4 regions of the Microbacterium sp. NPDC028030 genome follow, and region 3 is predicted to be linked to each of the others. Evidence: predicted binding sites of a transcription regulator. Region 3 holds the regulator's gene; each other region holds the start of a gene.
The links. The regulator LexA, encoded in region 3, represses DNA repair genes until DNA is damaged. The targets are predictions, from matches to a motif close to TCGAACANNTGTTCGA.

Region 1 (7,526 bases), on a different contig from region 3:
ATGAGTGCCCACGCCGCCCCGGCGAAGCGTGTGACGCTCGCCGCGCTCGCCGCGAAGAAGGACGCCGGCGAGCCCATCGTCATGGTCACCGCGTACGATCACCCCGGCGCGCAGATCGTCGAGGCGGCGGGCGTCGACGTCGTGCTGGTGGGCGACTCTGCCGCCATGACCGTCCTGGGCTACGACAGCACAGTCCCGGTCACGATCGACGAGATGCTCATGCTCACCAAGGCGGTGCGGCGCGGGCTGACGAGGCCGCTGCTCGTCGGCGACCTGCCGTTCGGATCATATGAGGCGTCGGACGAGCTGGCCATCGCGACGGCACAGCGCTTCGTCAAGGAGGCGGGCTGCGACCTCGTGAAGATCGAGCGTGGCGGAACGACCGTCGACCGGGCGCGCGCTCTGGTGCAGGCCGGCATCCCCGTGGTCGGACACGTGGGGCTCACGCCGCAGACGGCCACCGCGCTCGGCGGCTACCGTGCGCAGGGCCGCACCGCCGACGCCGCGCTCGCCGTGATCGACGACGCCGTCGCCCTGCAGGAGGCCGGGTGCTCGATGCTCGTCGTCGAGGCGATCCCCTCCGAAGTGACGGAGGTCCTGGTGTCGCGCCTCGACATCCCGGTGATCGGCATCGGCGCTGGAGCGGATGCCGACGGGCAGGTGCTCGTGTTCCACGACCTGCTCGGGCTCTACGACGGGGGAGCGGCCAAGTTCGTGAAGCGCTACGCCGAACTGCGCGTGGCAGCGGTCGCGGGCGTCGAAGCGTATGCGACCGAGGTCCGTGAAGGCGTGTACCCGGCGCCTGAGCACGGCTACGCGATGGCGGCAGGGGAGTCTGACCGGCTGCAGGAGCTGCTGTCCGCCGGTGATTCCATACATCGTGCATAACTTCGAATCTGAGTGAAAGTTGTGCAGGAAGTGTTCCCGGGTGGCGGGGCTGTTCGTGCGGAATCTCGGTATATGATTCGAACAAACCTTCTAGACTGAGGTGCTCCCGCGATACCATGAAGCATGTCCACATTGACCGGGTTGCACGAGGCGATGGCTCACCTCGACGCGGCCTGGGCCGGAGCCGATGAGGCGACCGATCTCTCTCGCGGGCAGCTGATCGCCGTCAACGACGCGATCGGCGCGCTGCAGCGCCGGCTCGATGCCGTGCACGTCGATGTGGCCGCTGGCATCACCCGCGAATCGCGCCCCGAGCTCGGGCCGGAGAGTCTGGCCAAGCAGCAGGGGTTCCGCACTCCCGCCAAGCTCATCGCCGCGACGACCGGAGTGTCGACCGGCGACGCTCTCCGCCTGGTGAAGGTGGGCGAGGCCACGGCCCCGCGCACCGACCTGATTGGATCGCGCCTTCCTGCGCGCTACCCCGTGGTTCGAGAGGCCCTCGGCACGGGTGCGCTCAGCGCACAGGCGGCTGCCCTCATCATCGCTCTCCTCGAGAGGTGTCGAGTCGCGGCCGGTGCCGATCGCATCGCCGCGGGGGAACGGATGCTCACCGAGGCTGCGGAGGGGTTGGCGCTCGACGACGTCCGCAAGCTCATCGTCCGCGCCGAGGCGTGGCTCGACCCGGACGGTGTCGAGCCACGCTCGGAAGAGCAGCGCGCACGCCGTTCCCTCACGATCTTCGAACGCGACGGGATGGTGCACCTGAACGCGCAGCTCGACGCAGAGACCGCAGCGCCGATCGTGACCGCGATCCGCGGATACGTCACGGCGGCCTTCGCCGCGCGCCAGGACGCCCCCGCTGGGACGTCACCGGATGCCGACCGGCGCTCCGTGCCCATGATCCAGGCGGATGCGCTGGCCGTCTTCTGTGGGCATGTGCTCGGCTGCGAGCAGCGGGTGCCTCTGGCCGGCGCGACGGTGGTCGTGCGGATCGGGGTGGAGGAGCTGGAGTCCGGCAGCGGGTCGGCCACGGTCGACGGTCTCGACCAGCCGGTCAGCGTGGGAGCGGCACGACGGATGGCCGCGGGCGGCGGGGTGATCCCGTGCGTGTTGGGCGCCGGGAGTGAAGTGCTCGACTGGGGTCGGGAGAAACGGCTCTTCACTCGGGCGCAACGCCTCGCTCTGGTCGAGCGAGACGGCGGGTGCGCCATGTGCGGTCTGCCGCCCGAGATGTCGAAAGCGCACCACATCCGCTGGTGGAGACGAGATCACGGACCGACCGATCTCTCCAACGGAGTGCTTCTCTGCGAGACCTGTCATCACCGGATCCACGACAACGGGTGGGAGATCCGGATCGAAGGGCCGCGGGTATGGTTCGTGCCGCCGGGATATGTCGACCCCGCGCGGAAGCCGCGTCTTGGCGGGCGGGCTCGCTTCGACATCGCCGCCTGATAGCCGGGGCCAGGATCGGGTGTCGGGTGTTGGGGTCGGTGTCGGTGTCGGTGTCGGTGTCGGTGTCGGTGTCGGTGTCGGTGTCGGTGTCGGTGTCGGTGTCGGGTGTCGGGTGTCGGTCCGGCGATCAGGTATTCGGGGATCGGGTGGCGGCGGCGTCGGGTACCCAGCGCAACAGGTCACCCGGTTGGCACTCCAGCACGGTGCACAGCGCGTCGAGAGTCGTGAACCGCACCGCCTTCGCTCGGCCGTTCTTCAGCACGGCGAGGTTGGTCGGCGTGATGCCGATCCGGTCGGCCAGCTCGCCGACGCTCATCTTCCTCCGCGCCATCATCACGTCGATGTCGACCACGACCGGCATCAGATCACCTCGTCGTCGAGCTCGGAGCGAAGCGACCGTGCTTCGGCATCGCGGTCGATCGCCTGACGCAACAGTGCCTTCATCACGACGACGAGCAGCGCCACGCCGGCGAGCACGACCCCCGCGCCGCCGATCAATGCGATGAGGCCCGGCGCGACCGATCCCGGTGCGAGCAGCGCTGCGAGGATCCAGGTGAGCGCGGCCGCCACGAGGATCGCCCCGATGATCACATCGACGTAGCGGAACGACGACTCCGAGAAGATCGATCCCCGCCGCACCTTCGTAAGCAGCAGCCACACGCAGACCCCGAACACCTGCAGCGTGCCGACCCCGAGCACGACGATCGACACCAGCAAGATCCGGCCCCACAGCTCCTCCTGTGCAAGGTCCAGCCACAGCAGCGGCACGATGACCGTCTGCACCACCAGCGACCCCAGCAGCGCGACCGCGATCACGACCCGCAGCACCACGATCGTCACTCTGCTCATGAGCCTGCCTCTCGTCGAAGAACAGCAGGAATCTATCGTTAATCGTTCGATCAGGCAAGCGGAGCGAGCACGTGCTCGACGCCGAGGAGGTGCCGGGAAACGCCGAGAGTGCCGAGAAGACGCCGCGCTCAGCCCCGGCGGACGGCCTTGCGCAGTCGACGGATGGCACGGCCGGCAGCATCCTTCATCCGACCACCGGGCCACTCTCGGCGCAGTTCCACGACGCCATCCCCCGTCGCCACGAGCGTGCACGGGCGCCCGGCCAGCATCGGAGAGCGACCGAGACGCGCGAGAGTCGCGGGCTCGGCATGGAGCGGAACCTCGAACGTCCAGCCCGCTCGACGCACTTTCACGATGAGGCGACCGCCGCGGGAGTCGTCCTGCGCGTCGAACACCTTTAGCGGGTCGATCGAAACGGCCACCGTGGCGAGGTCGCGAGGTCGACGGCCGGCGAGATGACGATCATCGCCGGTCTCCTCTCGGAGGAACACATCGACGCGGTCGTTGCGAAGCTCGCGATCGACGACCAGGAGGTCTGGGGGCAGGCCGTCGACCGACGACAGCGGCAGCGACGTGAGGCGGGTCGACTTCTTCTGCCCGCTCGCGCTCGAATCGGTATCCGACGCGTCCGTGGCAACCGTCTCGAACACCAGGGCGTCCCGACCGTCGTTCGTGATGTCGACCCGCAGCGTCAGATACAGGCCTCCGCCCCGCGACCAACGCGCCGCCGTCACCACGGCCCGACAGGTCAGCCCCGCCTCGAACCCCGCCAGGGACACGAGATCCGCTCGACGATCCGCACGGAGCAGCGCGGCACGGATCCGGTTCGGGAAACCGAGCCCGCTGTCGACCCCGGGCCCGAAGCGCTTCTGCACCAGCGGCGTGACCACGTCGAGCAGTCGTTCCCGATAGTCGTCGGGGTACTTCACCATCCGCCGACCCGCGACCCGCTTCAAGATCTTCCCGCGGAACCAGTGTCGGAGGAGGCGATCGCGCAGCCGCCCAGGCTCCGTGTGCGCCTCGACGACATCGAGCACCGTCTCGAGGTGCGGGAAGTACGTCTCGGGATCGATGCGCGCAGAGCTCGCGCTCCCCGGCTCCTTGACCCACGCGTAGCAGGGCACGCTCGCGAGAACCGAGATCGTCGACGCCGCGAAGTACGCCCGCATCACGAACAGGTGATCCTCGAGCCGTACCCGCCCCTCCGGGAAGCGGATCCCGTTCTCGCGGAGGAACGCTGTGCGGAACAGCTTGTGCGGCGTGAGCATCTCGAGAAGCGGATCGGTGCCGAGCTTCGCATCGGGGATGTCGCGGCGGAAGATGCGGCTCGGCAGGGGTCGGCCGATCCCGACCTCCTTGCCGACCACCACATCGGACACGTTCGCATCCGCGTAGTCGCACAGCTTCTCGAGCGCGGTGTCGAACAGGTAGTCGTCCTGATCGACGAATTGCACGTACGTGCCGCGAGCGGCGTCGACGCCGTGGTTGCGGGGCATCCCGGGCCACCCGGAATGCGGAAGCGACAGCACGCGCACGTGCGGACGGGTGCGGGCGACCTCGGCCAGACGCGCACCCGTCGGCTCGCCCGATCCGTCATCGCACAGCAGCACCTCGAACGCGGTCGGCGCCAGGCTCTGACGGTCGAGCGACGCGATGAGATCGTCGAATGACGGTCCTGGCCGGAAGACCGGGACGACGACACTCACTCGGATGCCGGACTGACCGCTGCCGCGCTCCGACTGCGCGCTGTTCTCCCCCGTGGCTGACACCCTCAGAGTGGAACACGACTTCCTGTGCGCGTCATCAGGCTTGCATTGCGCCCGGGCGTGTGAAACTCCCACCCCACCCTCAGGGTTAACGATATATCGTTGAGTATCGTTCACGACTGGGAGGTCATCATGAACAACGCATTCCCCTCCAACCCGTTCGGCGGCAACAGCGGCTCCGGGAGCAACGGCGGCTCCGGCGGCCTCTTCGGCGGATCCGGGTTCGGCAGCGGCCCCGGCGGTCCGGCATCCGCGATCTTCGAGGCCATGGACCAGCTGCGCAAGTCGTTCGAATCGCGCCCCTCCGGCGGATCGCGCATGGCCCGCGGCGACGTCCGCACGGCCGTGTTGTCGCTCCTCGCCGAGAAGCCGATGCACGGCTACCAGATCATCAACGAGATCGCCGAGCGCAGTGGCGGCACGTGGAAGCCGAGCGCCGGCTCCGTGTACCCGACGCTGCAGCTGCTCGCCGACGAAGGCCTCATCGAGGCCGAGGAGCAGAACGGCCGCAAGACCTACTCGCTCACCGAGGCCGGACGCGCGGTCGCTGACGAGACCACCGAGGCGCCCGCGCCCTGGGAGTCGTCCGGTAAAGACGGCAACCGCGACAACGCCCGCTTCAGCGCCCTCCCCAAGGCCGGCGTCGACCTCGCGGCCGCAGCGGCCCAGGTCGGACGGAGCGGTTCGCCCGAGCAGGTGCAGCAGACCATCGAGGTCCTCGACGAGGCCCGCCGTAGGCTGTACTCGATCCTCGCGCAGGACTGACCGCGCAGTGCGGCATCGGATGGGGGTCTGCGAGAGGACCACGCGATGACGGATGCCGCGGCACAGGGCGTGCACCGCGCCAGGTACCGCCGCATCCTGTCGTTCGCGGGGCGTGAGTTCGTCAAGATCTGGTGGTTCGAACTCGTCCTCCCGCGCTTCGGGATGAGCGGGATCTCCGAGCGCACGCGAGGGCCGCGGATGCAGAGGTTCGCGCGTCGATTCCACCTCCTCGCCGTCGAGCTCGGCGGTCTCATGATCAAGGTCGGACAGTTCATGTCGTCGCGCCTCGACGTGCTGCCGCCCGAGATCACGAAGGAACTCGAGGGGCTTCAGGACGAGGTCCCCGCCGTGCCGACCCCGGCGATCCGCGCGCTCGCCGAAGCCGAACTCGGCATCCCGCTCGAACGCGCGTACGCCTGGTTCGACGACACTCCGGTCGCGGCCGCGTCGCTCGGCCAGGTGCACCGGGCCAGGCTCTCCGAACTGGACGCCGCAGACACCGGCCTGGACGAGGTCGTGGTGAAGGTGCAGCGTCCGGGGATCGACGAGATCGTGGCGGTCGACCTCGCGGCGCTCCGCCGGGTCGCCCGGTGGCTGACGCGCGTGCGCATCGTCGCCGACCGCGTGGATGCTCCCGCGCTCGTCGAGGAGTTCGCCGCGACCAGCCTCGAGGAGATCGACTACCTGCATGAGGCCGCGAGCGCGGAGCGGTTCCGCGAGAACTTCGCCGACGACCCCCGCGTCGACACCCCGGAGATCGTGTGGGAGCGCTCGACCCGCCGGGTGCTCACGCTGTCGGACGTCACCGCCATCAAGATCAACGACACCGAGGCGCTGCGGGCGGCGGGCATCGATCCGTCCGAGGTCGCCGCGGTGTTCGCCGAGGTCATGTTCGACCAGGTGTTCACGCACAGCTTCGTGCACGCCGACCCGCACCCCGGGAACATCTTCGTGACGCCGGTGCCCTCGGTCGCGGGCGGGGGAGGACGGAACTTCCGCCTCACGTTCATCGACTTCGGCATGATGGCCGAGATCCCCGTCAGCCTGCGCGGCGGACTGCGCACCCTCCTGATCGCAGTGGCCGGCCGCGACAGCCGAGGCCTCGTCGCGGCCGCGCAGGAGATCGGGGTGCTGCTGCCCTCCGCCGACACGGCCGAGCTCGAACGCGCGCTGACGACGCTGTTCGCCCGGTTCGGCGGCATGGGCTTCGCCGAGCTCAGCAAGGTCGACCCCCGCGAGTTCCGCGACTTCGCGGAGGAGTTCGGCGACATGGTGCGCTCGCTCCCGCTGCAGCTGCCCGAGAACATGCTGCTGCTCATCCGGGCGGTGTCGCTGACGTCGGGCATGTGCAGCGGACTCGACCCCTCCTTCAACGTGTGGGATGCCGCCGAGCCGTACGCCGGCCGCCTGCTGCGTGACGAGAGCGGCAACGTGCTGCAGGCGTTCGCGAGCCAGGCCATGGGCACCATGAAAACGACCTGGCGCCTGCCCGGTCGCATCGACGACATCATCACGCGCATCGACGACGGGAACGTCTCGTTCGACACCTCGCGTCTGGAGCGCCGCCTCGACCGGCTCGAGGGCATCGCCCGCCGCATCGCCTCGGGGGTGCTGTTCGCCGCGATGCTCATCGGCGGAGCGCTGCTCGTCCCCTCGGTGCCGCCACTGGGCATCACCCTGATCTGCGTGTCGGTGCTCCCCCTGCTGCACTCCCTGTTCGCGGGGGTCGGCCGCCGCCCGCGCTAGTCACGGCACGCTGCGGCATATCGCGTGACAGGATGGTTTCCCATGGAGACCCCTGACGAG
Region 2 (7,526 bases), on a different contig from region 3:
GCCTGCGCCGTTCACCCCGAGGATGCCGGTGCGCTCCCCTGGTGCGATGCGCCATTCGACATCCTTGAGGACGACCTTCTCGCCCCCGTCCGCGGTGGGGTAGGTCACTCCGACATCGAGCAGATCCACCACGTCCTTGCCGAGGCGTGAGACTGCGAGCGACTGCAGCGACACCGTGTCGCGGATCTCCGGCACGTCGGCGATGAGCTCGTTCGCCGCATCGATGCGGAACTTGGGCTTGGCCGTGCGCGCCGGTGCGCCGCGCCGGAGCCACGCGAGCTCCTTCTTGGCCAGGTTCTGACGCTTCGCCTCGGTGGCGGCAGCCATCCGGTCGCGTTCGACGCGCTGCAGGATGTACGCCGCGTAGCCGCCCTCGAAGGGGTCCACGATGCGGTCGTGCACCTCCCACGTCTCGGTGCAGATCTCGTCGAGGAACCACCGGTCGTGGGTGACGACCATCAGGGCACCCGAGTTCGGCGACCAGCGCTTCTTGAGGTGCGCGGCGAGCCACGTGATCGCCTCGACGTCGAGGTGGTTGGTCGGCTCGTCGAGGGCGATGACGTCCCAGTCGCCGGTGAGCAGCTTGGCGAGGGAGACGCGACGGCGCTGGCCACCGCTGAGCGAGCCGATCTCGGCATCCCACGGCAGATCGGTGAGGAGCCCGTCGATCACGTCGCGGATGCGCGCATCGCCCGCCCACTCGTACTCCGGGGTGTCGCCGACGACGGCGGCGCTGATCGTCAGGTCGTCGGGAAGGGTGTCGGCCTGGTCGAGCACGCCGATGCGCGTGCCGCCCCGCACCGTGACGCGGCCCGAGTCGGGCTCTTTGATCCCGGCGAGCATCCCGAGGAGGCTGGACTTGCCGTCGCCGTTGCGGCCGACGATGCCGATGCGGTCGCCCTCCTCGATCCCCAGGGTCACGGAGTCGAAGACGACTCTGGTCGGATATTCGAGGTGCAGGGCTTCGGCCCCCAGAAGATGTGCCATGTTCCCTCAAGGGTAGTCGGGGATGACGGGCGCGACGGCCGGTTCCGCGGCAGGCGGACTCCGACCGACACCGCCCGACCTAAGATCGACGGGTGCCAAGGAATCGCCGGATGTTCTCGCTCATGCTCGACGACCGCGAGGCGAAGCTGGTGCAGTCGCGGAAGCGACCCGGTCGCTACGAACTCAGCGTCGACGGAATCCCGCAGTCGGTCGTCTCGATGACCGATCCCACGGCGCTCGACTACGCCTACATCCGGCACATCGCCAGGGCGATCGATGCCGCCGCTGAGCCGAGCGCTCCGCTTTTCACGGTTCATCTGGGAGCCGGAGCGCTCACCCTGGCGCGCTACGTCGAGGCGACGCGCACCGGATCGCCGCAGCTCGTGGTCGAGTTCGAGCCCGCCCTCTACGAAGCGGTGATCGCCGCACTGCCCCTGGCCGCCACCGCCGATCTGCGAGTCATCTTCGGCGATGCGCGGACGATCGCCGACGCAGAGCTTCCGCACGAGTCCCGGCCGTCGGTGCCGGCATCCCCCTCCCCCGTTCCCGGCGCCGCGACGGTCGGGCGCACCGCGGTCGACACCGAGTGGGTGGATGCGCGTTTCACCGTCGTCGATCTCTGGGATGCCGCCGTCATCCGCCACCGTGTGGCCAGCCAGGAGTTCTACCGCCGGGTCGCCGCACGCTCCGCCGCAGACGGAGTCGTGGCCGTGAATCTGCTCGACGGGCATCCGTTCGAGTATTCGCGGCGACAGACGGCCACACTGAACTCCATCTTCGCCCACATCGCCGTCGTCCTCGACGCAGAGCCGGACGATGACGAGGGACCGCTCGGCAACGTCGTGATCTTCGCGAGCGACGAGCCGTTGGACGTCGTGGCGACACCCGACCTCCTCGGCACACCGCGACCCCACATGCTCCACGATGGCGACCTGACGACATGGATCGCCGACGCGCGCATCATGACAGACGCCGACGGCACGGACTCCCCCGACCCCGACGACCCGCTCTGGGACTAGCGCTCCTCGGCGCGGCGGGCTCAGCCTCCGCCGAACATCTCAGGGAGCGACGCCGTGAACCCGTCGAAGTGGCTGTACCAGACGGTGTGTGCCGCACCCGGGATGCTGCGGACCTCGACACCGCTCTGCTCGAACCGGCGCACATCCTCGTCGGTGACCCAGGCGCTCGGATCGGCGCGGATCACGATCGACCCCGGCGCCGCCTCCCACGCCCGGTCTGGACCGCAGGAGACGGATGCCGAGGTCGCGGGGTCGAACCGCGCGGCAGCTCGAGCCTCCACCTCGGCATCCGTCTCCGAGTAGAACGGTCGGGTCGCTCTGAGCGCGTCCGGCGACATCCGCAGGAGCCTATCCTGCGCGTACGCGGCCGTGAGCGCTTGTCTATCGGCGCCCCCGGTGAGGGCGAGGGGCGCGTCGACATAGACGGTCCGTTCGGGCCGCAGCTGCACCGCGGCGGCAGCGAGCACCGTGGCCCCGTACGAGTGGCCGATGGCCTCGACCGGCTCGTCGGGAGCCAGAGCGCGCACGGTCGCCACGACGGCCGACGCCGCCCGCTCGATCGTGAGCTCCGGATCCCGGGGAGAGAGGCCATGGCCGGGAAGGTCCAGCGCGATCACTCGATAGCCGCGGTCCACGAGGCACGGGATGACGCGCCACCAGCTCTCGCTCGAACCCATGAGGCCGTGGAGCAGGACGGCCGTGCGGGGGCCTTCGCCGACGTCGAGTGCGTGGAGGAGCATCCGGTTCAGTCAATCACGGTCGTTATCGTTTCGTGACGATCTTACGGTGGGGAGCTTATCGAATCTTTCTTCGAATGTCTGTGACCTGTGATGGGCTGTCGTCATGACCGCACTGCTCGACGCGACCGACACCCAGCTGGCAATGCTCGCCGATCTGGTCGCGTCGTTGGAGGCCGCGGAGGCGACGCTGAGCAGCATGCAGGCGGCTCGCGACGGCATGCTGGCGATGGCCGGGCGCCTCGCCGTCGACATCGCGCGCGCGGGAGCGCATCCCGATCACGGCGACATGGCGATCCGCACGGTCGCGGCCGAGATCGGTGCGGCGCAGCATGTGAGCGACCGCACGATCGAGCGCCGGATGGCGGAGGCCTCCTGGCTGGTGGAGCGGTTCCCCACCGTGTGGCAGGCACAGGGCGACGGGCGGATCACCGCCGCGCACGCGCGGGTGATCGTCGAGGCGGGAGCACATCTCGACGACGACACCGACCGTGCCGCCTACGCCGCCGAGGTGATCGAGCTCGCCGTGCACGAGTCACCCAACAGGCTGCGGCGGATGGCACGGCGCATCGCGGAGCGGTTCCAGGAGCGCAGCATCACCGAGCGCCATCGCGATGCCCGTGAGTTGCGGCGCGTGTGGGTGAAGGATCTCGACGACGGGATGGCCGAACTCGGGGCGAGAGGTCCGGCCGTGCTGCTGCACGGCATGTTCGACCGGCTGTCCCAGATGGCGCATGCGGTGCAGGAGGAGAACGCCCGAGCGGCGAGGGATGCCGCCGCCACACTTCCCACCGACGACCGCACGGTCGACCAGTTGCGCGCCGATCTGCTCGCCGACCTCGTTCTCACGGGCACGCCTGCGGGGCACGAGACCGAGGAGGGTCTGCTCGGTGAGATCCGCGCCAGGATCGAGGTCACCGTGCCGGTGCTGACGCTGATGGACGACGACGCTCCGACGACGACGACGACGCCGCCGGCCGAACTCGACGGGACGATCCCCATCGACCTCGCGACCGCTCGCACGATGGCGGGTTCCGCGACCGGCTGGGACCGTGTGCTGACGCATCCGATCTCCGGTGCGCTGCTCGCGGTCGACCGTTACCGTCCGAGCGAGCAGCTGCGGCGACATCTGCGCGCGCGGGATCAGCGCTGCAGGTTCCCGGGGTGTGGGATCGCGGCGCGGAAATGCGACCTCGATCACACTCACGCCGCCTCGACCGGTGGGGCGACGTCGGACACGAACCTCTCCGCCTTCTGCCGCCGACATCACATGCTCAAGCACCACTCCCCCTGGAACGTCGACCAGCGCCCCGGCGGAGTGTTGAAGTGGACGAGCCCGACCGGTCGCACATACATCGACCGGCCGCCATTGCAGAACACGGTGACGTTCACTGCGGCCGATCCCGCACCCGTCCCGTTCTGAGACCCGTGTCGCCACGACGGACCGCCCGAGTCGGGAGACGACGAACCGCCCGGACCCGAAGGCCCGGACGGTTCGCATTTCCGTGAGGACGGTGTCGCGGTGCGACGGTGACGTGTCGCGCTGTGACGGTGTCAGTGCGTCTTACTCGTACGACTTCACGATCTCGAGGAGGCTCGGGACGTTGGCGTAGGCCTCGGCCGCGTTCTCCTTGGTGACGATGACCGGAGGCAGCAGGTAGGAGGGAACGACCTTGACGCCGTTGTCGTACTGCTCGGTGTCGTTGACGTCGACCTCTTCACCCTTCTGCAGCTGGCCGACCATCTTGATGGCCTGCTCCACGAGCAGCGTGGTGTCCTTGTTGATCGTGGAGTACTGGATACCCTCCATGATCGACTTGACCGACTCGACCTCGGAGTCCTGACCCGTGACGACCGGGACGTCCTTGCCCGCACCCTGCACCGACGTGATGATCGCGCGAGCGAGCGTGTCGTTCGGGGAGAGGACGCCGTCGAGCGCCTCCGAGCCGTACGTCGACGTGAGGATCGAGTCCATGCGGCGCTGTGCGTTCTCGGGCTTCCACCCCTCCGTCGCCGTCTGCGAGATCTCGGTCTGACCGGAGACGACCTTGAGCGTGCCATCGTCGATCTTCGGCTGCAGCACCTCCATGGCGCCGTTGAAGAACACCGCGGAGTTCGCGTCGTCGGGCGAGCCCGAGAACAGCTCGATGTTGTACGGAGCCTCGTGACCCGCGCGCTCGGCCAGGCCGTCGAGCAGCGCCTGCCCCTGGAGCTTGCCGACCTCGAAGTTGTCGAACGCGACGTAGTAGTCGACGGCCTCCGTGTTCTCGATCAGACGGTCGTAGGCGATGACGGCGACGCCGGCGTCGCGGGCCGCTTCGACCTGCGTCGCGAGCTGCTTGCCGTCCTTGGCACCGATGATGATGACCTTGGCGCCACCGGTGACCATCGCCTGGATCTGGTTCTGCTGCTCGGCGACCGTGTTGCTGGCCGGCGCGTACTGGACGTCCGCGTCGAAGCCCGCCTTCTTGAGGCCGTCCGTGAACAGCTGACCGGCGAGGACCCAGTTCTCCGAGGTCTTGTCGGGAAGGGCGACGCCGATCGTGGCATCGGCGGCGAAGCCCGAGGTCTCCTCTTCGCCCGATCCCGAACCCGTGTCACCGCCGCGCTCCGAGGAGCAGCCGGTGAGGGCGAAGGCGCCCGCGACGACAAGCGCTGTCGCCGACAGAAGAATCTTCTTCATGTGATCTCTTTCTCTGGTGTGTGAAGGTCTCGTCACGTGTGCGGTGCGCGAATCGACCCCTACTTTCCGCGCGTCTCTTCGACGGCGGGGGCTTCGTACTTCTGACTGGTGGGATAGTTCGTCTTGGTCGGGTCGAACGTATCGGTCGCCGGATCCTGCTTGCGGGCGGACCGGCGCGTCAGGAATCCGATGATCGAGGGGCGACCCTGCTGCTTGTTCCACACATCGACGCCGACGGCGAAGAGCAGCACGAGGCCCTTGATCATCGACACCACATCGGCGCCTGCGCCGAGCAGCGCCAGACCGTTGTTCAGGAACGCCATCACGAGACCACCGATGATCGAGCCGATCACGGTTCCGATACCGCCGGACACGGCGGCACCACCGATGAACACCGAGGCGATCGCGTCGAGCTCCCACCCGTTGCCGTCTTGCGGACCCGATGCCGTGGCCCTGGCGACGTAGATCATGCCCGCGAGCGAGGCGAGGACGGACATGTTCATCATCACGAAGAAGTCGACCCAGCGGTCCTTCACACCGGAGAGGCGGGCCGCCTGCCGGTTGCCGCCGACCGCATAGATGTGGCGGCCGAACACGGTGTTGTTCGTGATGAAGGAGTAGAGGATGACGAGCGCGAGCAGGATGACGCCCGAGATCGGGAAGCTGGTGCCCTCGCGACCCGTCGCGAACAGCCATCCGGCGACGAGGATGACGGCCGAGATGAGCACGACCTTGGTGACGCTCACCCACAGCGGCGCCATGTCGGCACCCATCTTGTGCTGGATGCGGCGCGTGCGGATCTCCCAGAACACGATCCACAGGGCGCCGATGAGCGCGAGGACCATGGTGAGCACGTTGAAGGGGACGGGGATGAACGGCAGCTCAGGCAGATACCCCGCACCGATGACCTTGAAGTCCTGCGGAACCGGCACGGACTGCGAGTCGCCGACCCACTGGTTCGCGCCGCGGAAGAACAGCATGCCCGCGAGTGTCACGATGAACGCCGGTACCCCGACGTAGGCGACCCAGAATCCCTGCCAGGCGCCCACCAGCACGCCGACACCGAGCCCCAGGAGGATGCCCAGCGGCCAGGGGAGATTCCAGTCGGCCATCGCCTTCGCCACCACGATGCCCGTGAACGCGGCGACCGAGCCGACCGAGAGGTCGATGTGACCCATGATGATGACCATCACCATGCCGATCGCGAGGATCAGGATGTACGAGTACTGGTTGACGACGTTGATCAGGTTGCCCGAGGAGAGCGTGAGGCCGGTGCCCTTGATGATCCAGGTCAGCACCTGGAAGACGACCAGGATCACGACGAGGCTGCCGAGGATGCCGAACTGACGGAGGGTCGACTGGCCTCCCCCGAACATCTTCGTGATGTCCTTGAAGTGGAAGCCGCGCTTCGCGGTCGTGGTGTCGGTGGTCATGCGGATGCTTTCTGGGTCGCGGAGGTCATGCTGCGCATGAGGTCCTCAGGTGTCGCCTGATCGGCCGGGATGCAGTCGGTGACCCGACCTTCGAAGACGGTGTAGATGCGGTCGGAGATACCGAGGAGCTCGGGGAGCTCGCTGGAGATGACGATGACGCCCTTGCCCTGGGCCGCGAGCTCGTTGATGATCGCGTAGATCTCGTACTTCGCACCCACGTCGATGCCGCGCGTCGGCTCATCGAGGATCAGCAGGTCGGGGTCGGTGAACATCCACTTCGCCAGCACGACCTTCTGCTGGTTTCCCCCGGAGAGCTTGCCGACACCCTCTTCGACCGAGGGCGTCTTGATGCGGAGGGCCTTGCGATAGCGCTCGGCCACCGAGAACTCCTCCCGGGAGTCGACGACGCCGTTGTGCGCGATCTTCGACAGCTTCGCGGCCACGATCGACCGCTTGATGGTGTCGAGCAGGTTGAGTCCGAGCACCTTGCGGTCTTCGCTCACATAGGCGAGCCCGTGCTTGATGGCCGCCGAGACGTCGTGCAGGGCGATCTCCTGACCGTCCTTGATCATCGTGCCCGACAGGAACGTGCCGTACGACCGGCCGAAGATGCTCATCGCGAACTCGGTGCGCCCCGCGCCCATGAGCCCTGCGATGCCGACGACTT
Region 3 (7,526 bases):
CTCGAGGATCGCCTGTCCGAGCACGATGGAGACGTCTTCCACGGTGTGGTGCGCGTCGATGTCGGTGTCGCCCGAAGCGCGCACGGTGAGGTCGGTGAGCGAGTGCTTCGCGAAGGCCGTGAGCATGTGGTCGAAGAAGGGCACCGAGGTGTCGATGCGGCTCGCACCCGTGCCGTCGAGGTTCAGCTCGAGCTCGACGGTTGACTCCGACGTGCTGCGGACGCGGCTGGCGGTGCGCGGTGTCGTTCCGGGGGTGCTCATGATGCCGATCCTATCGAGGCGAGAGCGTCGAGGAACGCCGTGGTCTCGGCCTCGGTGCCCGCGCTCACCCTGAGGTGTCCGGGGATCCCGACATCGCGCACCAGCACACCGCGGTCGTACAGCTGCTGCCACGTCGAGTGCGGATCCGCCACCCCGCCGAACAGGACGAAGTTCGACCACGACTCGTGCGGGGTGTAGCCGAGCGCTTCGAGAGTCGCGGTGATCCGGTCGCGCTGCTCGACGATCTCCTCGACCATCCCGAGCATGACGTCGGCGTTGCGCAGTGCCGCGACGGCGGCCGCCTGCGTGAGCGCACTCAGGTGATACGGCAGGCGCACCAGGCGCAGTGCATCGATGAACGTGGGATCGGCCGCCAGATATCCGACACGGGCGCCGGCGAAGGCGAAGGCCTTGCTCATCGTGCGGGAGACCGCGAGGCGAGGACGCCCTTCGAGGAGCGTCAAGGCCGAGGGCGCGTCGTGCGGTGCGAACTCCTGGTACGCCTCATCCACGATCACGATCCCCCGGGCGGCCTCGTACACGGCCTCGACCACATCGAGTCCGAGCGGAGTGCCCGTGGGGTTGTTGGGCGTGCACAGGATGATCACGTCGGGGTCGGCGGCGCGCACCTGCTCCGCGGCTTCCTCGGGGGTGATCGTGTAGTCGGGCTGCCGCGTGCCTGCGATCCAACGGGCACCGGTGCCCTGCGTGATGAGCGGGTACATCGAGTAGGTGGGTGCGAAGCCGAACGCGGTGCGCCCCGGCCCTCCGAAGGCCTGGAGGATGTGCTGGAGCACCTCGTTCGAACCGTTCCCTGCCCAGATCTGGTCGGCGGAGAGGCCGTGCCCCAAATACTCGGCGAAGGCCTCGCGAAGTGCCGTGAACTCCCGGTCGGGGTACCGGTTGACCTCGTGGATCGCCACCGCGATGTCGTCGAGGATGTCGCTCGCGACGGCATCCGGGATCGGATGCGTGTTCTCGTTCACGTTCAACGCGATCGGGAGGGGCGCCTGCGGTGCACCGTAGGGCGTCAGACCGCGAAGATCATCACGAAGAGGAAGATCATTGAGGGAGAGGGTCACCCTCCCCATGTTAAGCGGCTGGTCGGGCGGATGACGAAACGTCGCCTCGTCTCCCGCGCCGCCTCAGTCCGCGTACTCCGCCGGGATCGCGAGCTCCTGCCCGACCTGGAGTCCACCGCTGCGCAGCAGGTTCATGCGGCTGATCTCGCCGATGACGTCACGGGGGTCGGAGTTCGGAGCGACGGCGGTGGCGATCGACCAGAGAGTGTCTCCCGGCATGACCGTCACGGTCTCGACCGCCGCGACGGCGGTGTCCGCACCGGAGGCGGCGGCGCTGCCTCCGCTGAGTGCCGCGAACGCGATGCCGGCGGCCAGAGGGAGGGAGGCGAGAGCGAGCAGCACGCCACGTCCACGCGCGGTCAGTCGGAGTCGCGTGGCCGGACGAGCCTGCGCCGGGATGATCGCTGCGGTGCTGAAGCTGATGCTGCTCATGTCGTGCTCCTTAGCCTGTCCCTCGGCCGGAGCCTCGGGGAAGTTGGCGTAGCGTTCGCATTCCCGACTCGGCCGGGAGCCGTGAATGCGAAGCTACGTACCGAAGATATCTTCGAGTTCGAACATCTGTCAAGTATTCTTCGAAACCACCTCCGCTTTTCGGGCGACACGCTCGAACAGATCTACCAGATCGCGCCGATTCTCGGATACGGTTTCGATAAGAACACCCCACCACGGGCCTCCGACATTCGAAGAGCGACGTCGGATCACCGCACTTAAGGAGCACCATGAGCGAGAACTCGGCCCCCGAGTCGGAGGCACCGCGGACGCGCCGTCGCAAGAGCCTGAGCCCGAAGCAGATGGCGATCCTCGAGGTCATCCAGAACTCCATCGCGCACCACGGCTACCCGCCGAGCATGCGCGAGATCGGAGACGCCGTCGGCCTCAAGTCCCTCTCGAGCGTGACGCACCAGCTGGGGCAGCTCGAGCTGAGCGGCTACCTGCGCCGCGACCCCGGCAAGACGCGGGCCATGGAGGTGCTGATCGATCTCCCCGGGGCGAGCGGTGAGAACCCGGCCGACGTGGCGACGCCGGTCGGAGACGCCGCCCTCGTCCCCCTGGTGGGCCGGATCGCGGCCGGCGTGCCGATCACGGCGGACCAGCAGGTCGAGGAGATCTTCCCCCTCCCGCGGCAGCTCGTCGGCAAAGGCGACCTGTTCATGCTCAAGGTGTCGGGCGAGTCGATGATCGATGCCGCCATCTGCGACGGCGACTGGGTGGTCGTCCGCTCGCAGAACAATGCGGAGAACGGCGAGATCGTCGCCGCCATGCTCGACGGCGAGGCCACGGTCAAGGTGCTCCGCCGCCGCGACGGCCACACCTGGCTCCTCCCCCGCAACTCCTCCTTCGAACCGATCCTCGGCGACGAATCGGTGGTGCTGGGCAAGGTCGTGGCGGTGCTCCGCGCCGTCTGACCCTTCACGCTTCACGACGAAGGCCCTCCCGGGATCCGGGAGGGCCTTCGAGCGGTACAGGCGGAATCAGGCCGTGACGTTCACGTCCTCACGCACACGACGGGTCGCCTCGACGATGTTGCGCAGAGACGCGGTGGTCTCGTCGTATCCACGGGTCTTCAGGCCGCAGTCCGGGTTCACCCAGAGCTGACGGGTCGGGATCTCCTCCACCGCCCGGCGCAGGAGCGACTCGACCTCCTCCACCGTGGGCACGCGCGGCGAGTGGATGTCGTACACGCCGGGCCCGATGCCGTGGTCGAAACCGACCTCCGCGATGTCGGCGACGACCTCCATCCTGCTGCGGGCCGCCTCGATCGAGGTCACGTCGGCATCCAGGGCGCGGATCGCATCGATCACGACGCCGAACTCGGAGTAGCACAGGTGCGTGTGCACCTGTGTGCCGGCCGCTGCGCCGCCCGTGGCGAGGCGGAAGGACGCCACCGACCAGTCGAGGTAGGCGGGCTGGTCGGCCTTCTTCAGCGGGAGGAGCTCGCGCAGTGCGGGTTCGTCGACCTGGATGATCGCGATACCGGCCTTCTCGAGGTCGGTGATCTCGTCACGCAGGGCGAGAGCCACCTGGTTCGCGGTCTCGCCGAGTGGCTGGTCGTCGCGCACGAACGACCACGCGAGGATCGTCACGGGCCCCGTGAGCATGCCCTTCATGTGCTTCGTCGTCAACGACTGCGCGTAGCTCGACCAGTCCACCGTGATCGGCGCGGGTCGCGACACGTCGCCCCAGAGGATCGACGGACGCGTGGCACGGGAGCCGTAGGACTGCACCCAGCCGTTCTCCGTGACCGCGAAGCCGTCGAGGTTCTCCGCGAAGTACTGGACCATGTCGTTGCGTTCCGGCTCGCCGTGCACCAGCACGTCGAGCCCGAGGTCCTCCTGCAGCGAGACCACGCTGGCGACCTCACGGCGCAGGAAGTCGTCATAGTCCTCTGCCGGGATCTCGCCGCGTGTGAAGCGGGCGCGCGCTCGACGGATGTCGCCGGTCTGGGGGAACGAGCCGATGGTCGTGAGCGGCAGGGCGGGAAGGTCGAGTGCTTCCTGTGCGATCTCCCGCTCCTCGTAGGAGACCCGCGAGAAGTCGGCATCGCCGAGCACACGCTGACGCACCGCTCCGTCACGCACACCGGGGGCGCCGAGACGGTCCGCGAGTGCTGCGGATGCCGCGTCGAGCTCCGCGGCGATCTCGCTCCGTCCCGCCACGAGACCGCGGGCGAGCACACCGACCTGCTCGACCTTCTGGTCCGCGAACGCCAGCCAGGAGACCAGTCGAGCGTCGAGCTGCGACTCGTCCGCGACATCGTGGGGCACGTGCAGCAGCGAGGTCGACGTGGCGGCCGCGACAGGCGCACCGAGCGCACGGAGGTCTTCGAGCGCGCCGAAGGCCTTCGCGAGGTCACCGCGCCAGATGTTGTGTCCGTCGACGACACCGCCGACGAGGGTCTTGCCCTCGAGCCCGGCTGCCGCGGCAGGAACACCCCCGCGCACGAGGTCGACCGCGATGGCCTCGATCGGCGCCGCCGCCAGCACGGGGAACACCGCTCCGAGCTCGGCGTACGGCGCGGCGACCAGGATCGACGGGCGATCGCTCGCACCGCCGAGCACGGCCAGAGCCCGCTCGGCCGCTTCCGACAGCTGCGCGACCCCCGCGGGGAGGGACTCGCTCACGAGCGCCGGCTCGTCGAGCTGCACCCACTCCGCACCTGCGGCCCGAAGCTTCGCGAGCAGCTCGACATACACCGGGAGCACATCCTCGAGGCGCGAGAGCGGGTCGAAGCCCTCCGGGGCATCGTCCGACGCCTTCGCGAGCGCGAGCAGCGTCACCGGACCGACGACCACCGGACGGGTCACGAAACCGGAGGCGACGCCCTCGGCGACCTCCCTGACCAGCCTGTCGCTGGAGAGCGAGAACACCGTCTCCGGACCGATCTCGGGCACCAGGTAGTGGTAGTTCGAGTCGAACCACTTGGTCATCTCGAGCGGCGCGCGCTCCCCCTCACCACGGGCGATCGTGAAGTACGCGGCGAGACCGACGGTGCCGTCTGCGGCGCGCAGACTCTCGAAGCGCGCAGGGATCGCGCCGACGGTCACGGCGGCGTCGAGGACCTGATCGTAGTACGAGAACGACTCCGGGATGGCCGAGTCGTCGCGTCCGAGCCCGAGCGCAGCGAGACGGTCGCGTGTCGCAGCGCGCAACTCGGAGGCGGTGCGCTCCAACTCCTGCTCGTCGATGCGACCCGCCCAGAACGCCTCGACGGCCTTCTTGAGCTCGCGGCGGCGGCCGATGCGGGGGTAGCCGAGGATGGTGCCCTCGGGGAATGCGGTCATGGTCTTTCCTTTCGGCGGGGCTCAGTGGCGCAGAGCCGGGAGGATGCCGGCTTCTGCGAGGACGGTGAGGACGGTCTCGTGCTGGTTGAACGCGTAGAGGTGCACGCCGGGCGCGCCGCCGGCAACGACGTCGCGGGCGAGCCGGGCGGCCCATTCGATCCCGATCTCGCGGCGGCCAGGCGCCGTCGGCTCGACGTCGAGCGCGATCGCGAGTTCGCTCGGGAGGTCTTCTCCGGTGAGCTCGAGCACGCGCTTCAGCCGGGCGGGCGAGGTGATCGGCATGATGCCGGGAAGGATCGGGATCGTGACCCCGGCGGCACGAGCGCGCTCGACGAACGCGAGGTAGTCGTCGGGGTGGAAGAAGAGCTGCGTGATCGCGAAGGTCGCACCCGCGGCCTGCTTGGCGAGGAGGGCCTCGACATCCTGCGTGCGGTGCGTCGCACGCGGATGCCCCTTGGGGAACGCGGCGACCGCGATGTTCACCTTGCGCCGCGGATCGACACGCGCCGCACGGGGGAAGCCCGGCACCGGGGACTCCTCGTAGGGAGCCCGCTCCGCCTGCACGCGGTCGATCAGCTGTACGAGCTGAGCCGCGCTCTCCAGGTCGCCGAGGTACCCCTCGGTCTGGCCGACGGGAGGGTCGCCGCGCAGCGCGAGGAAGCTGAGGATGCCGGCGTCCAGGAACTCGCGGATGAGCGTCGCCGCGCCCGCATAGGTGTTGCCGACGCAGGTCAGGTGCGCGAGCGGTTCGACATCCGTGTGCTCCCTGATGAAGCGCAGCACATCCAGCGAGCGTCCGCCCGTCGAGCCGCCGGCGCCGTAGGTGACGGACAGGAAGTCGGGTCCTGCTGCGGCGAGGCGCAGGACGGTCTCGTGCAGCGCCTCCTCGCTCGACTCCGAACGCGGAGGGTAGAGCTCGAAGGAGAAGGGCACTCGAGGGATGCCTGAGGTCTCAGTCTCGGAAGACATCTTCTCTCCTGGGGACAAGGCGGGCCGGGGACCGCGCACGACACAAGGGCGTCGTTCGCGGGCGGGTGCCGGGCTCGGCTGTCGCTCCACGCTCCGGGGCGAACCGGTGCGTTTCCAGAAACCTAGAACACGGCGGACGGTCCCTGCACGTGTGTGACGTCGTGTGTCATCGCCGCATAGGCTCGAGGCATGTCGTCCCCGTACGGTTCCTGGTCCTCGCCCTTCTCCGCCGCGTCCGTCGCGGCCTCCTCCCCTCGGATCGACGGTGCCCGCTTCGTCGGTTCCGAGATCTGGTGGGGCGAGTCCGTCCCGTCAGAGAAGGGAAGGGTCACGGTGCGCAGCTCGTCCGGCGCGGAGATCCTGCCCGCTCCGTGGAGCGCGCGATCCCGGGTGCATGAGTACGGAGGCGGCGCCTGGACCAGCGATGCCGTCGGCGGCCTGTACTTCGTGGATGCAGGTGACCAGCGCGTGTGGCGGCTCACGCCGGGGGCCGAGCCGGTTCCGCTCACGCCTCCCGGCCCCTCGCACGGCGGTCTGCGCCTTCAGGGCGGCCGCCTCCTCGCCGTGCGCGAAGACCTCTCGACGGAGCCGCACACCCGCGCGATCGTCGAGATCCCGGTCGACGGCTCGGCCGCCGAAGACGCCTCGGCGATCCGGGTGGTCTCCGAGGGCGACGGGTTCTTCGCCCACCCCGCGCTGTCCCCGGACGGCGAGCGGGTCGCCTGGGTGGCATGGGATCGCGGCCGCATGCCGTGGGAATCCGCCCGTGTGCGCGTCGCGGAACTCGCACGAGGAGAAGCCCGCACGATCGCCTCGCACGCGGCACTGCAGCCCGAATGGCGGACGGATGCGGAGCTCCTGTTCGCCGACGACCCGACCGGGCGCTGGGCCCTGCACCGTGTCACGATCGACGGGAACGGAGCGGCGGCGGATCCCGAACCGTTCGCGGCTGTCGACGCAGACACCGGCTACGGGCTCTGGGTCCTCGGGAACCGCTGGTACCAGCTGCTGGACGACGGACGCGTCGTCGCCGTCCGCACGAACGGCCGCGACGCGGTGGTCGTGATCGACCCCGATGGTGCGGCTCGCCCTCTCGATGTTCCCGCTGACGGCCACGTGAGCGTGGACGATGTCGACGGCACGCGCGTCCTCCTCTCCGGCAACGGCTCCGTCGTGGCGCCCGGGCTCTGGTGCGTCGACGTCGACTCGGGCGAGGTCGTCGCGGTGCGCGGCGGCGAGCCCGTCGAGCCGGACTGGATGCCCCGCGCCCTGCCGATCGAGGTCGAGGGACCGCACGGCACCGTGCATGCCTTCGCCTATCCACCCGCGAACCCGGGGGCGGAAGCGCCGGATGACGAGCTGCCCCCGTACGTCGTGCTGGTGCACGGCGGACCGACTGCGCACGTCACCGGCGCATCCTCGGCGGCCATCG
Region 4 (7,526 bases), on a different contig from region 3:
TGCGCACTCCGAGCGTTCCGCCCGGCACCTCGACCTGCCAGTTGTTCGGGGCGCTTTCGCCCGCCCAATAGCGGACGGCGAGTGCGGTCGCCGCGACGCCCGTGCCGCAGCTGAGCGTCTCGCCCACCCCGCGTTCGAAGACGCGCATGCGCACATGCCCGACGCCATCGCGCACCAGGGGCTCGCCGGGCACGACGAACTCGACGTTGGCGCCCGCCGGCAACGACGGGTCGAGTTCCGGCGCACGGTGAAGCTCCAGCGAAGCGAGCTCGAACTCGGACGCGAGCGCCACGACGACATGCGGGTTGCCCACGTCGATCCCCAGGCCAGGGCGCGTGACCGAGAGTCCGTCGACCCGCACGAGCGGGTCGTCGCCGGAGAGCTTCCACCGCCCGAGGTCGACCTGGTAGCCGGTCGCGCTCCGCGTCACATCGCGCACGCCGGCCCGAGTGCCGATCGAGAGCGTCGAGCCGGGCTCGATGGTCGCCAGGCCCGCGCGCACGAGATAGTGCGCGAAGACACGGATACCGTTGCCGCACATCTCCGCGATGGATCCATCGGCATTCCGGTAGTCCATGAACCACTCCGCCGCAGGCTCTTCCGCCAACGCGGCGGCACCATCGGCGATCGCCGAAGAGCGCACGACACGGAGGATCCCATCCGCGCCGATACCGAAGTGGCGGTCGCAGAGCACCGCGACCTGCTCGACAGAGAGGTCGAATGCCCCGTCAGGGTCGGCGATGATGATGAAGTCGTTGCCCGTACCGTGACCCTTGGTGAATGCGACCATGCCCCCAGTCTAGAGAGCGCCACTACCCCTGGGAGACGACGGCGTAGCGCCCGCACAGGAAGTTGCGGTTCTGCGCCACCTCGAGCAGCTCCAGGTCGAGCCGCCGCGGCAGCAGCGGAGCCCCGGCTCCCAGAGTGACCGGCGCATACTGCACCCAGACCTCGTCGAGCAGCCCGGCATCGGCGAACTGGCCGGCGAGGTCTCCCCCGCCCACGACCCAGATGTCCCGCTCCCCCGCGGCCGTGAGCATCTCGGTGTGCACGCTCTGCACGGCACCCTGAGTGAGACGCACATTCGCGCTCTCGGGAAGCTCGAGCGCACGATGCGTGAAGACCCAGGTGGGTTGACTGTAGCCCCAGCGCCCCTCTTCATGCCTCATCACCCACTCGTACGTCGAAGCCCCCATCGCCAGCGCGCCGATGTCCTTCTCGAAGGCGTTGTATCCCATCGGTCCGTCGGGATCGACATCCTGTGTCAACAACCAGTCGAGCGAGTGCTCTTCGGTCGCGATGAAGCCGTCGAGGCTGGAGGCCGTGAAGAAGTGAGTGCTCATGCGACCAGCGTGCCACCGGCCTCCGACACCCGGTCGCGCCGGGAGCGGGGTGAGGTCAGGCCTGCAGAAGGGTGTGCGCGTCGGCGGGCGCATCCCACCAGCGCAGTTCCGGATACCGCTTGAACCACGACACCTGCCGCCGCGCATAGCGACGCGTGAGCGCCTGGGTCTGTGCGATGGCCTCGGCCGCGCTGAGAGTTCCGTCGAGCTGGCCGAGCGCCTGCGCGTAGCCGATGGCCCGCGGAGCCGTCGCGCCCCGTTCGAGGCCCTGCTGGCGGAGTTCAGCGACCTCGTCGATGAGGCCGGACTCCCACATCCGCTCCACCCGGGCGTCGAGCCGTGCCACGAGGTCGGCGCGGTCGACGTGGAGGCCGATCAATCGCGTGCGCGGATGCCACAGGACAGGGCGCTCGGGCAGTGCCGCGCCGTGTGTGCTGCTCCCCTGCTCCAGGACCTCGAGCGCCCGGATGACCCTCCGGCTGTTGCGCGGGTCGACCTTCGCCGCGGCCTCAGGATCCTGCGCTCGAAGGCGGGCGAGCAGATCGGGAAGACCGACCGATTCCAGCTCCTGTTCGAGCCGCCGACGGATCTCCGGGTCGCGGGGCGGGAAATGGAACTCGTACACGACGCTCGAGACGTAGAGGCCGGAGCCGCCGACCAGGATCGCGTCTCCCCCGCGTTCATGGATCGCCTTGATCGCCGCACGCGCCTCGGGCTGGTACCAGGCGACGGCAGCCTCTTCGTGAACCTCTCGGACGTCGAAGAGGTGGTGGGGTATGCCGCGCCGCTCGGCGACGGGCAACTTAGCCGTGCCGATGTCCATGCCGCGATACAGCTGCATCGCATCGGCGTTCACGATCTCCACCGGGTTGCCTCGCGCCCTCAGTGCGTCGGCGAGATCGAGCGCGAGATCGCTCTTCCCAGTGCCGGTCGCGCCGACTATCGCCCAGAGGCGCGGCTCGCTCACACTCCGACGCGAAGAGTCGGAAGACCGAGGGACACAGCTCGGGATCCACCCTCGGCCGAGGGACTCGGCACCGCACAGGAGTCGGCCTGCGAGCGATCCCAGGCGTCTCCTCCGCGCGTGCGACGAATCCGCAACGGAGCCCCGGTGGGGTCGTCGGCGAGCAGATGGAACGGGGCGCCGTGCGTCACGGTCACCGTGACGACGTCGCCTGGTCGCGGAAGGTCCGAGTTCTCGGGGACCTGGAAATGCACCAGTCGATTGTCTTCGGCGCGGCCCGTCAGCCGGTGGGTCTCGGCGTCCTTCTTGCCCTCACCGGTCGACACCAGCACCTCGATCTCGCGGCCGACCTGCTTCTGATTCTCCTCCAGCGAGATCCGCTCCTGAAGTGCGATCAGACGGTTGTACCGCGCCTGGACGACCTCCTTCGGCACCTGGTCTTCCATCGTCGCTGCAGGTGTTCCCTCGCGGATGGAGTACTGGAAGGTGAACGCCGCAGAGAAGCGCGCCTGCTCGACGACACGCATCGTATCGTCGAAGTCCTCCTCGGTCTCGCCCGGGAAACCCACGATGATGTCGGTCGTGATCGCGGCGTTCGGGATGCGGGCACGCACCCGATCCAGGATCCCGAGGAATCGCTCGCTGCGATAGGAGCGCCGCATCGCCTTGAGGATGCGGTCGCTGCCGGATTGCAGCGGCATGTGCAGTTGTGGCATCACGCTCGGCGTCTCGGCCATGGCGTCGATCACATCGTCGGTGAAGGCCGCCGGGTGCGGGCTGGTGAAGCGGATGCGCTCCAGCCCGTCGATCTCACCGGCTGCGCGCAGCAGCTTGCCGAATGCCTGACGATCTCCGAACTCGACACCGTAGGAGTTGACGTTCTGCCCGAGGAGCGTGACCTCGATCGCGCCATCGTCCACCAGCAGGCGTATCTCGTTCAGGATGTCTCCGGGGCGACGGTCCTTCTCCTTGCCGCGCAGGCTCGGCACGATGCAGAACGTGCACGTGTTGTTGCACCCGACGGAGATCGACACCCACCCGCTGTGCGCGGAATCACGTTTGGTCGGAAGCGTCGAAGGGAAGACCTCGAGCGACTCGAGGATCTCGAGCTCAGCGTCGCCGTTGTGCCGCGCACGCTCCAGCAGCCCCGGCAGCGAGCCCATGTTGTGCGTGCCGAAGACGACATCGACCCACGGCGCCTTGTCGAGCACGGCCTGCTTGTCCATCTGAGCGAGACAGCCGCCGACGGCGATCTGCATCCCCTCTTTGCGGCGCTTGACCGAGGCGAGGTGCCCGAGAGTGCCGTAAAGCTTGCCGGCCGCATTGTCGCGCACCGCACAGGTGTTGATGATCACCACGTCGGCTTCAGCGCCGTCCAGTGCCCGAACGTAGCCGGCGCTCTCCAGGGAACCGGAAAGACGTTCGGAGTCGTGCACGTTCATCTGGCACCCGAAGGTGCGCACTTCGTACGATCGCTGTCGGCCATCGACGTCGACGGCCGCCGACGAAGCGCTGATGATCGTCGGTTCGCTGCGCGGAATAGTCATGATTGATCCATTGTACGAGCCGCCTCCGGCCACAGCCGCGCCGTTCTCTCAGTCGGAATCGACGAAACGGACGCCGGAGGTCGAACTGCCGAACGTCGTCTCCCGCAGCGCTGTCTTCGCCGCCTTCATGGCCACCGCACCGTTGTATCCGCGCCGCGACAACTGCCCCACCAGACGCCGAAGCGCGGTGTCATGGTCGAGCCGACTCAGGGAGCGCGCTTTTCCACGGACGAAGTCGAGCGCTCGCTCGTCGTCGTCATCCGGTAACTCGTCGAGCGCCCTGTCGATCACATCTCGAGGGATGCCGCGTTGGGCGAGCGCGCGCGACAGGGCGACTCTCCCCTGCCCCTTCCGCTCGACTCCCGACGCCACCAGGACACCGGCGAGGGCCTCGTCGTCGAGGTAGCCCCGACGACAGAAATCGTCGATGACGTCGTCGACGGTCCCCGATTCGAGTTCGAAACCGCGCAAGACCTGCCGGGCCTCCGAGACGGAGAGCGAGCGAGCGCGCAACTTGCGCACGAGAGACTCTTCAGCCGCGACGCGTGCCTCGTCAAGAGACTCCCCGTCGTCAGGCGCCGCATCCTGTCCACTCAGCGCCCGAAGACGAGAAGCCTCGGCCACAGTCGAGTGCGGCGACTCCGACCCGGGCCTGCGGGACCCCCCGCGCGCCGGATGACGGTCGCTGGGGCTGCCCCCATCGACCGCACCGGACGGGTGCACTGCGCTGGACGGGGTGTCCCACGTCGAGCGCCAGACGCCGGCATCTCCGGCCCGAGGCGATGAGACGTCTGCAGCACGCTCTTCCTCGACGTGAGAACTCTCGGGCTTGCGGTCATTCCTCCTCGAGGAGCCACCGAAAAGGGGGGTGATGGGGGCGATCCGATCAGGATCGCCCCCACGCTCGTCGTTCATCAGGCCGGACGACGCTCTGCGAGCTCGTCAGCGGCCGCGGGAGCCGCGACCTGTGCACCGATGCCGAGCTTCTGCTTGATCTGCGTCTCGATCGCCAGTGCGATGTCCGGGTTGTTCAGCAGGAACGTACGTGCGTTCTCCTTGCCCTGACCCAGCTGATCGCCGTCGTAGGTGTACCACGAGCCCGACTTCTTCACGATGGCGTGCTCGACACCGAAGTCGATCAGGCTGCCCTCGCGCGAGATCCCGACCCCGTAGAGGATGTCGAACTCGGCCTGCTTGAAAGGCGGAGCCATCTTGTTCTTGACGACCTTCACCCTCGTGCGGTTTCCGACGGCGTCGGTACCGTCCTTGAGCGTCTCGATACGACGGATGTCCATGCGGACGGACGCGTAGAACTTGAGCGCCTTGCCACCCGCGGTGGTCTCGGGCGACCCGAAGAACACGCCGATCTTCTCGCGGAGCTGGTTGATGAAGATCATGGTGGTGTTCGTCTGGTTCAGACCACCGGTCAGCTTTCGCAGTGCCTGCGACATGAGTCGGGCCTGCAGGCCCACGTGCGAGTCACCCATCTCGCCCTCGATCTCGGCTCGCGGTACGAGCGCCGCGACGGAGTCGATCACGATGAGGTCGATCGCACCGGACCGGACGAGCATGTCGGCGATCTCGAGGGCCTGCTCACCTGTATCGGGCTGCGACACGAGAAGTGCGTCGATGTCGACGCCGAGCTTCGCCGCGTAGTCGGGGTCGAGCGCGTGCTCGGCGTCGATGAACGCTGCGATGCCACCGGCGCGCTGCGCATTTGCGATCGCGTGCAGAGTCAGTGTCGTCTTACCCGAGGACTCAGGTCCGTAGATCTCGACGATTCGGCCACGCGGGAGGCCTCCGACGCCGAGGGCGACATCGAGGGCGATGGAGCCGGTGGGGATGACGGCCACGGGGGCGCGCTCATCGCTGCCCAGCCGCATGACCGAGCCCTTTCCGAACTGGCGGTCGATCTGGGCGAGGGCGGTCTCGAGGGACTTCTCGCGGTCGGCGGGTGATGGCATGATGTGCTCCTTCTGCGCGCGTGGTGCCGCCTGTAGGCTGTCGCGGCGCTCCCGGCTGGGAGCAACTCTCCGACAAGGCGTATGGCTCTTCGGCCTGCTCTCCACCGTAGGAGGGGCCACCGACAACGACTCGGCGATCCCACCGGAAGTGCAGATCGGCTTCTCTGAACCACTTGTGTAGAAGACTACGCTCGTTTCGAACACATCTTCGACGACACGCCGAAATCATCTCGCGCTGTACCGTACGTTGCGGACGTGACGCGAATCGGCTCAGCGCTTGCGAGGCTCCTGCCGGCCCACGCCGTAGCGGCGATCCTCGGGGACATCCATCTCGGTGCAGAGAGCGAGCCAGATCTCCCTGGGTGGGGTCCCGTCGGCGAGAGCCTCCACCGCAGTCCGGCCCCGGAGTGCCGTCAGCCCGAGATCGTTCACCAGCGAAGTGGCTCGCGCCTGGAACTCCGTATCCACGGCACGAAGGAACTCGCTACGACGCATCGATTCCCCTGGTGGGAGGTCAGTGCAGCGAGAGCTGCGGCTCGACCGAGGCGACGAGATCGTCGGGAACCACGTCGGGGAACACCTGGATGCCCTCGAGCACGGAGATGCGGTCTCCGACCTCGCGCATGATCGTGGAGATGGGCACATCGAGCGCATCGGCGACGGATGCGAGGATCTCGCTCGACGCCTCTTTCTGACCTCGCTCCACCTCACTGAGGTAGCCGAGCGCAACCGATGCCTTGCTTGCGACCTGCCGGAGCGTGCGCCCCTTCTGCAGGCGGAAGTCCCTCAGCACATCGCCGATTTCCTGTCGTACAAGAATCATCGGAACCTCCTCCCCAAGTGATCGATCGAGGTCTCCCCCGATGAGACAGCCAGTCTAATACCCCTGGCATGCACAGAATCTACCCCTGCACTCTGTGGTTTGAATGTGAGCACATCTGAGATAACCCCGGCGATGCCCACACTATTCCGCAAGAGTCTCGAGCACCGCGTCGAGCGCGGCATCCACCGTCTGCGCGCGTATCTCTTCACGATCTCCGTGGAAGAGGAACGCCTTCGTCCGCGAGGTGAACGGCGTCACGACACCGATGTGCACAGTCCCCACCGGCTGGCCGTCGGGCGAATCGGGACCCGCGATCCCGGTGGTGGAAACGCCGACGTCGGCGCTCCTTCCCTGCACCCGCACGACGCGGCGCACACCGTCGGCCATCTGCTCGGCCACCCTGGGATGCACCGGTCCGTGCGCCGCCAGGAGCTGCCCCTCGACGCCGAGAACTGCGGCCTTGACCTCCGTCGCGTATGCCACGACTCCGCCGAGCAGCACAGACGATGCGCCGGGGACCGAGACGATCTCCGCGCACAGCGCACCTCCGGTGAGCGACTCCGCGACGCCCATCGTCCAGCCGCGCCCGCGCAACGCCGACAGCACGGCGTCGGCGACGCTCATGCCCGCTTCTGTCGGGATCCGCGCACCTGGGCGACGATGTAGTCGACACCGCTGGCCACTGTGAGCAGCAGCACGATGATCATCAGGACGAACGTGACCAGCGTCCAGGCCTCGAGTCCGATCAGGACATGGAGCGGAAGCAGCGCCCAGCCGAGGGCGACGCCCTGGAAGGCCGTCTTGATCTTGCCCATCCAGGCGGCGGCGACGACGTGCTCACTAGCGACCATGAGGCGATGAACGGTGATCCCCCACTCACGCACC

Region 1: a site for LexA is predicted at 966-981, ahead of AB0E56_RS01565 (DUF222 domain-containing protein). Genes of this name have one in related genera too.
Region 2: a site for LexA is predicted at 2,805-2,820, ahead of AB0E56_RS18945 (DUF222 domain-containing protein). Genes of this name have one in related genera too.
Region 4: a site for LexA is predicted at 6,015-6,030, ahead of recA (recombinase RecA). Genes of this name have one in related genera too.

What each region holds. Positions count from the first base shown of each region.
Region 1 is NZ_JBEZXF010000001.1:332,977-340,502, reverse strand. It holds gene panB (3-methyl-2-oxobutanoate hydroxymethyltransferase) at 1-888, shown strand; gene panD (aspartate 1-decarboxylase) at 1-4, shown strand, start outside; gene AB0E56_RS01565 (DUF222 domain-containing protein) at 1,012-2,340, shown strand; gene AB0E56_RS01560 (helix-turn-helix transcriptional regulator) at 2,468-2,701, opposite strand; gene AB0E56_RS01555 (DUF2975 domain-containing protein) at 2,701-3,189, opposite strand; gene AB0E56_RS01550 (glycosyltransferase) at 3,318-4,958, opposite strand; gene AB0E56_RS01545 (PadR family transcriptional regulator) at 5,088-5,720, shown strand; gene AB0E56_RS01540 (AarF/UbiB family protein) at 5,766-7,466, shown strand; gene AB0E56_RS01535 (BCCT family transporter) at 7,509-7,526, shown strand, end outside.
Region 2 is NZ_JBEZXF010000005.1:21,097-28,622, forward strand. It holds gene AB0E56_RS18930 (ABC-F family ATP-binding cassette domain-containing protein) at 1-987, opposite strand, end outside; gene AB0E56_RS18935 (spermine synthase) at 1,098-2,006, shown strand; gene AB0E56_RS18940 (alpha/beta hydrolase family protein) at 2,027-2,746, opposite strand; gene AB0E56_RS18945 (DUF222 domain-containing protein) at 2,850-4,166, shown strand; gene AB0E56_RS18950 (sugar-binding protein) at 4,308-5,426, opposite strand; gene mmsB (multiple monosaccharide ABC transporter permease) at 5,486-6,859, opposite strand; gene mmsA (multiple monosaccharide ABC transporter ATP-binding protein) at 6,856-7,526, opposite strand, start outside.
Region 3 is NZ_JBEZXF010000004.1:34,705-42,230, forward strand. It holds gene hisB (imidazoleglycerol-phosphate dehydratase HisB) at 1-261, opposite strand, end outside; gene AB0E56_RS18250 (histidinol-phosphate transaminase) at 258-1,352, opposite strand; gene AB0E56_RS18255 (LysM peptidoglycan-binding domain-containing protein) at 1,407-1,775, opposite strand; gene lexA (transcriptional repressor LexA) at 2,063-2,749, shown strand; gene metE (5-methyltetrahydropteroyltriglutamate--homocysteine S-methyltransferase) at 2,816-5,125, opposite strand; gene AB0E56_RS18270 (methylenetetrahydrofolate reductase) at 5,147-6,094, opposite strand; gene AB0E56_RS18275 (prolyl oligopeptidase family serine peptidase) at 6,284-7,526, shown strand, end outside.
Region 4 is NZ_JBEZXF010000002.1:721,892-729,417, forward strand. It holds gene dapF (diaminopimelate epimerase) at 1-790, opposite strand, end outside; gene AB0E56_RS12380 (dihydrofolate reductase family protein) at 813-1,343, opposite strand; gene miaA (tRNA (adenosine(37)-N6)-dimethylallyltransferase MiaA) at 1,399-2,310, opposite strand; gene miaB (tRNA (N6-isopentenyl adenosine(37)-C2)-methylthiotransferase MiaB) at 2,307-3,854, opposite strand; gene AB0E56_RS12395 (regulatory protein RecX) at 3,903-4,376, opposite strand; gene recA (recombinase RecA) at 4,769-5,818, opposite strand; gene AB0E56_RS12405 (DUF3046 domain-containing protein) at 6,089-6,313, opposite strand; gene AB0E56_RS12410 (helix-turn-helix transcriptional regulator) at 6,333-6,641, opposite strand; gene AB0E56_RS12415 (CinA family protein) at 6,783-7,265, opposite strand; gene pgsA (CDP-diacylglycerol--glycerol-3-phosphate 3-phosphatidyltransferase) at 7,262-7,526, opposite strand, start outside.